DNA from 3 places in the Lysinibacillus sp. Bpr_S20 genome. Region 3 is predicted to be linked to each of the others. Evidence: riboswitches for the same ligand, from Rfam matches in the RefSeq annotation. Region 3 holds a riboswitch; each other region holds the start of a gene.
The links. Region 3 has a riboswitch for cobalamin ahead of MWJ95_RS05245 (ABC transporter substrate-binding protein). Riboswitches for the same ligand answer to the same signal wherever they lie in the genome.
Positions count from the first base shown of each region.

Region 1 (2,275 bases), on a different contig from region 3:
GCTTCATAGACACCATTAGCGTTTGGTGTAGCTGATTCATTAGCAAAGCTATGTGGATCTGTTGGTGGTCCATTTGTACGCCAGAAATTAATATCAACTTGATCATCCATTAATTTTTGCAGACCTACCATCACATCTGCGCCTTCTAAATTCAACTGTACGCCTATTTTTGCTAGTTCACCTTGCATGTATTCCGCCATTGGCTTTTGAATCGCATCTGTTGCAATGTAAATTAAATCTAATGTGAGCGGTTGTCCGTTTTTAGTACGAATTTTTTCGCCCTTCTGTAGCTTCCATCCCGCTTCGTCTAGCAATTGTTGCGCCTTTTTAGGATTATTTATTATTGGCGCTAAATCAATATTGGCATAAGGAATAGCATCCCAAAATAGTGTATTCGCAACCTTTTCTGTACTATTTGTAATCGTCTCAACCATTTGCTCTTTATTGATTGCATATTGAATCGCTTGACGTACTTTTAATTCTGCTAACGGACCTGACTGTGTATTAAATAGCAGCGCTCGCGTTGACAAAGGTTCAGATGTTGTGGTTTTATACTTTCCGCTATCTTTTAAAAACGTATAGTTATCTAAACTAATAATGCCTCGACCATAAATTAAATCTAATTCTTCGTTTTCAAAGGCCAACGAAATCGATTCAGAATCAGGAATGATTTTTACTTTTATGTTATCAACAAGTGGTTTTTCTCCCCAGTAGTTGTCGTTTCGACTAAATAAGGCATATTCGTCTTTTTTGTAATCGGTTAATACCCATGGGCCTGTACCAACAGGCGCTTTGATTGAATTTTGCGTCGCATCCCCTTTAGGGAATCCATTATCCCCTAAAAAACGGAAAGGTCTTACAAAAGCAAGTTCATTTAAGACAGGGTAATAGGGTTCATCCAATTTCAAACGTATAGTAGAATCATCCACTTTTACAACCTCCACAATATGGTTGACCATGCCCATCCAAGCATGCATATCACGATTGGCTAGTACTGCATCAAAATTACGAATTACATTGTCTGCATTAAAAGCCGTTCCGTCTGAATACTTCACATCTTTTCTTAAATGGAAAGTATAAGCCGTTTTATCCTTAGAGATGTCCCAACTTTCCGCTAATTTCGGCGTAATTGTCCCATCATCGTTATACTCAACCAATGATTCATAGACCATTGCTTGTGCTGTCATTTGATTTGGTAAATATGTATGGGGATTTAATGGTCCTACATCTAGTGGCCAGCCAATCGTTATCATTTTTTCGTCTGTCTGCTGTTTCGATGCTGTCTCTCCCTTTTCATTATCTGTGCTCGTACAGCCAGTGAGTAAACTGAAGGTCAAAACAAGCATGAAAGGAAGTAAATACTTTGTCAATTTCATTTTCTGTCTCCTATCTCTGTTCGTGGTGCACTAAGAATCTACAGAAAGAAGGCATAAAAAAACCTTATTCCAAAAGAATAAGGACAGAAAATCTTACTTAAAGTAAGCCTCCATCCATCTCCCTATCTTTCGTAGATCGTCAATGAATCTTCTTACAAGCAGGCATTCTGGCTCATGAATCATTATTTTGCTTCACCTTCCCAAGTCATAACTCAGTGGTATTTGAAACAAAACTCCTCATTTACAGCTGCGGGACAGCATGGGATTTACACCCATTTTCCATTTAATTGAATGAAAGATCTTTCACTCAAACTTGTAATGATTGCTATGAAATTAGTATTAAACATATCATGCTCAAATGTTCACGTCAATTTTATTTTCTGAATATAATAATATTCTCGAAATAATGACTAACATTAAAAACTTCTTTTTATTGTAAGTCACGCTTTCTTCAAAGAAAACAGAATATAGATATTTTCAATTTCATGGTATTCTTCTAAAACCCAAGAGGTTTGGGTTAAAATTCGCTGCAATCCCTCCAGCCCAAGATATCGGATTTGCACGCCGATAAACTCTGTAAAACCGAGGTATCCCGGATTTACATTTGCTCGGTCGAAAATTAATGAACCTGTAATCCGAGCGTCCGCTGGGGAGTTTGTAAAGAAATGATTTAAATTTTCGATGATATCTGAATCTGAACCATACTCAAAAAGACCACCTTCCGATGAACAGAGTTGAATCCAGTCGGAACGTTCTAAATTCATCTTTAGTAATGCATCCGGTTGGCTCCAGTCATAATGAATAGTTTTGAGGGTGATGTCAAGATCATGAAAGCGTTCCCCTGGTTGCTTCAAAACATCGATGCACCGTTTTGCAAAATTGGGACCGTAAGTATCGAT
Region 1 is NZ_JALNLQ010000009.1:145,779-148,053, reverse strand. It holds gene nikA (nickel ABC transporter substrate-binding protein) at 1-1,376, opposite strand, end outside; cobalamin riboswitch at 1,517-1,708, opposite strand; gene MWJ95_RS19400 (hypothetical protein) at 1,817-2,275, opposite strand, start outside.
Region 1: it holds a riboswitch for cobalamin, as region 3 does, so the genes downstream of both, nikA (nickel ABC transporter substrate-binding protein) here and MWJ95_RS05245 (ABC transporter substrate-binding protein) in region 3, are expected to answer to the same signal.

Region 2 (2,275 bases), on a different contig from region 3:
AATGGCAAACACTTTAATACCTGCATCCTCGAGACCTTTTAATGCCGTTAACGTTTCTTCATTTCCAGTTGTATAGGCAATAACTACATCTGGCTTTAACGTTAAAATACGCTCACTATTGAATTTTACGGAATCAGAAACACGCTCAATTTTTTGAGCTTCTTCTGGATACGTATCAAATTCTGTTGCACCAACGATTTTATCGCCAACGCCTAGAGCAAATAAAATTTCTGTATTACTCGGTTGCAACGAAACAATAGTTTTAGGTACTGCAGCAAACTCTACTTCTACGCCACGGTCATCCTTAACTTTATAACTTGTTTTCTCGACTTGTTGATCTTCTTTAGAAACGGTCTTTTTATTAGTATCCTCTTTCGTACCACAGCCAACTAATACAAGTGCCAGCATCAATACTGAAAGCCATTGCAGCTTTAACATTTTCTTCATTTCATTGATTCTCCTTTTTCTTTTTCATCGGGTATGACTTACTAATAAACGGTATTTCAGCAATACCAGCATGCTGATTCATATAGACAGCCATTACAAAAAAGACATTGGCCAGTAATCCTAAGTAATCAAAGAGAATAGCTGGTACTTCTCGTTCTTCAGATACTTTGTGCAAAACACGATATGATTTTTTCGCTTCACTGCGGCATAAATGTAATGCAGTAGCAGCCTCTGTTCCTTGAGGTAATACAAAGTTTTGTATTTCATCCTTAACATGACTAACATAGAAATCATAGCGATTACTTAGCCAAGTCAAATCATCTGCGGTTACTGCTAATTTACCTCGGACAGAGCCATTTACATGGTAAGCCATTGGCAAAATGGTAAGTAAATCATCTGATACTACTTTTACATTTTCCTTTTTCACCGCCGCCAAAGCGACACCAATATGTGTAGTAAGGCTATCCGTTCGAATTTCAAAATCTACTGTGGATGCCTGTTCACGCATAAATGGATAACAAGAATAACGTGCATCTTTTTTCAAATCTAAGTCCCCGCTTTCCCTCGTGAAAAACTCTTACTTATAACATCCGTGAATCTCATCAGATGCATTAATAAGTGCACATAAAAAACGTTGTTTCCACTCCTAAGGAAACAACGAAAATAACATAAAATAGTGTCGCGTAGACACATCAAAGCCTATGTATTTGCCGCATATTCTCCTAGCTTCCGAAGAGTTATCTATACGTTCAAACAAAGGTCGGTCTCCTGGCTTGTACAGTTCACTACATTATAATCACGTCGTGAGTCATAAAAAGCCTTCCCATTAAATAGTTCAACAGTGGCATATTTTTATGATTTCTGTACTTACAGTTGCGGAAACAGCTCCGGATTTTCACCGAATTCCCGATTATGCTATAGTTCAGCACCCTTATTCTGCAAGAATTATTCACTTGTTATGCAGTTTAACATAGATTGATAGGAAAAAATAGCTGTGGAATTAGAATAAACAAATACGATGAATAAAATCATGTAGGTATCTTTATGCACACAAATATTTTTGATTGCCTTCAGAGACATTTCCCATACTCGTGCTGGTATTTGTTTTGATACATATAATGAATTGCTTAATTTTTAACGAAAGAATCTGTACAAAAAATAGCCATTCCAAACGTTTAACGGATGGCATTCTTATACTTCATTTTGCTTTTTGCATCTTCCTCTTCTTCTATTAAACGTCGTGCAATCTCTAGTAATTTTGGGTCATTCGTTGCATCGAATAGCTTTTTAAAAGATACAATAATATCATAACGTATCAATGTCGGGTGCTTTTCATCAAGGCATATTTGAAATCTTTTCGCCAAATATGAAACGACTAAATCTCTTTGTACCTGCCCTGCTAAACCTATTCTCCAAATCGCCTGCAAAGTATGCCTCGCCGTTCCTGTTTCTTCATCATAAGTTATTGCCCAAATCTTTAAGAAATCCTCTAACACTCTTTCTTCAGGGTCACTTTTTGCTGCTAATGCGCATAAAAATTGTGCAGCACTTGCACGGACATGTCCATTTTTAGATGTAAGAGCCTGAACAAGTTGTTCCCAAACTGAATATGTCCAGTCAACTGGTTCCTGCATAATTTTCATTAATTCTTCGTATGATTTATATTGAATATCTCGGTCATGCTCTGTTAAATTACTAAAAAGTTGCAAAATCTCTTTTTCCATGATTCATCCCTACCTTTATTGTTTCAGAACGTAAAAAATGGTGAACTTGCAAGTGTTATCTTAATTTCTATCATTTGTTACTTTAGTGCTACAAAACTAAAGTC
Region 2 is NZ_JALNLQ010000006.1:155,092-157,366, reverse strand. It holds gene MWJ95_RS16105 (ABC transporter substrate-binding protein) at 1-447, opposite strand, end outside; gene MWJ95_RS16100 (hypothetical protein) at 449-991, opposite strand; cobalamin riboswitch at 1,189-1,396, opposite strand; gene MWJ95_RS16095 (hypothetical protein) at 1,623-2,171, opposite strand.
Region 2: it holds a riboswitch for cobalamin, as region 3 does, so the genes downstream of both, MWJ95_RS16100 (hypothetical protein) here and MWJ95_RS05245 (ABC transporter substrate-binding protein) in region 3, are expected to answer to the same signal.

Region 3 (2,275 bases):
TAACTTGGCGTAGCTCCTCACCAGATAATGCAATCATTAATGAAATCAAGGAACCTAAAAATGAACTAAAGATAACCCCTGTTAAAATAAGCGTTTCCATTTTTAGCGAGCGATCTACTATTCTAGCAAAGCCCATGACAGCTACCATCGTTAATATGGCACCTATCATACTAAAGATTGGCAATGTAAAATGGCCTACTACAGGTATTGATAAACTAAAAAAAATCGTCATAACTGCGCCAACGGATGCACCAGAGGAAACCCCTAACGTATAAGGGTCAGCCAACGGGTTTTTTAATAAGCCTTGAAAAGCTGCCCCTGCAATGGCAAGTGACGCCCCTACAAGCCCTGCCAACAGGACTCGAGGTAATCGAATTTTCCATAAAATATTGGCAGCTGTTTCATCAGCCGCTTTATTCCACAATACTTCTAGTGGAATATGAACCGAGCCTATCGCCACACCACACCAGATGCTAATGATTAGAAGCGTAATTGCTGTTACATAGGCTACAATTGTTTTACTCATTTAAATGCCTCAGGGTAGACAGCCTTTGCTAATTCCTCAAGACCATCTGCTAAACGAGGACCTTGACGACTTGTCGTATTTTCATCGACTTGTACAATGGCTTTATTTTTCACGGCAGAGATTGTCTCAAAGCCTGGACGTTGCGGTATTTTTGTTAAAATATCAGGTACATAATTATAGGCGACAACAATGACATCTGGATTTTTTGCGATAATTTGTTCAGCATCAATTTCATACCAGTTGTTTGAATCTGCTGCTACATTTTCGGCATGAATCATTTGAAGCATTTCATTCATAAATGTACCTTTACCAGCTGTATAAATTTGTGGCTCATCAGAAGATTCTACAAAGACTTTCTTTGGCTCAACACCCTCAAGTTTTGTTTCAACTTCTTTCACTTTTGCCTTCATATTTGCGACTATTTTTTTAGCCTCTTCTAGTTTTCCTGTTGCACGACCAAGCTGTTCAATCGTTGTGTAAGTTTCATTAAAGTTTTTTGCATCCGCTACTACAAATACTTTCACACCTGCAGCCTCAAGCTGTTCAATTGCTCCTTTTGAATAGCTCATACCCGATGCATGCGCAAGAACAATATCTGGCGATAAAGCAACAATTTGTTCAATATTATAATCTATGCCGCCAACCTTTTCTTTTTTAGTAGCCTCTACTGGATAATCGTCATTATCTGTTACACCCACTATTTCATCATTTAAGCCAAGACCAAATAAAATTTCAGTGTTACTTGGAATGAGAGAGACTATTTTTTCAGGAGGTGCTTCTAGCGTAATATCTTTGCCAGTAGCATCCGTTAACGTCATTGGGAATGTTGCTTGATCTACTTTCGTTGCCTCTTGTTGTTCAGTAGATGAGGGCTTTTCTTTTGTTGCCTCTTTTGTATTACATGCAGCAAGCAAGCCAATTGCCAAAAATGCTGATAATCCTATTTTCCAAATTTTCTTCATGTGAATAAATCCCCCTTAGTCCTGTGCATATAGTTTTTAACGACTTGTTTTTCTGATTGATCGATACTTTTCAGATTTTCATCTGCTAATGTTGTGGTTTATTGCTCAATGTTGCAGGTTTATCACAAACATTTTGAGTTTATCACCTAACTATGTAGATTTATCGCCCAACATTTTGAGTTTATCACCCAACTTTGTCGATTTATCACCTAACATTGTGAGTTTATCGCCCATTTTTTAAATATATCGACATTCATCTTCCAAAACAAATACCCCTCATCAGAAAACAATGAGGGGGTCAAATTTGCACAAAAAAATCCATGACAAAATCCACCATCCTATCCTCGTAGGCTACAACGTGTTTTCTATAAAGGCAGGTCTCCTGGCTCGTGCTACATACGCTTTTTCAAGCCTTCCCGAAATTTTCAGTGGCGCAGATTGAAAAAACTCACACATACAGTGGCGGGACCGCATCGGAATTACACCGATTTCCCTTTTCACTTTACTTAAGTAAAGAACCTTTATAATTTTCAGTTGATTTTATTATACATGAAAATTAAAGAAGTCGCCTCCATTCGAGACGACCCCCAATTAAATCCATTATGCGCCAAAGAAGTTACACTATATCCGAAAAATACTGTACCGTTTTCATTGGTGCACCCAATTCACGCAATGACCATGTGTTCTCTAAATAAATATCTGCTAGTTTCTCATATTTGCCACCGAATTTTTGAGCCCATTCGACCGCTACCACACTTTCATATAAATGCGCCATTTTCTCTGCGAC
Region 3 is NZ_JALNLQ010000002.1:129,362-131,636, reverse strand. It holds gene MWJ95_RS05250 (FecCD family ABC transporter permease) at 1-526, opposite strand, end outside; gene MWJ95_RS05245 (ABC transporter substrate-binding protein) at 523-1,488, opposite strand; cobalamin riboswitch at 1,844-2,026, opposite strand; gene MWJ95_RS05240 (acyl-CoA dehydrogenase family protein) at 2,105-2,275, opposite strand, start outside.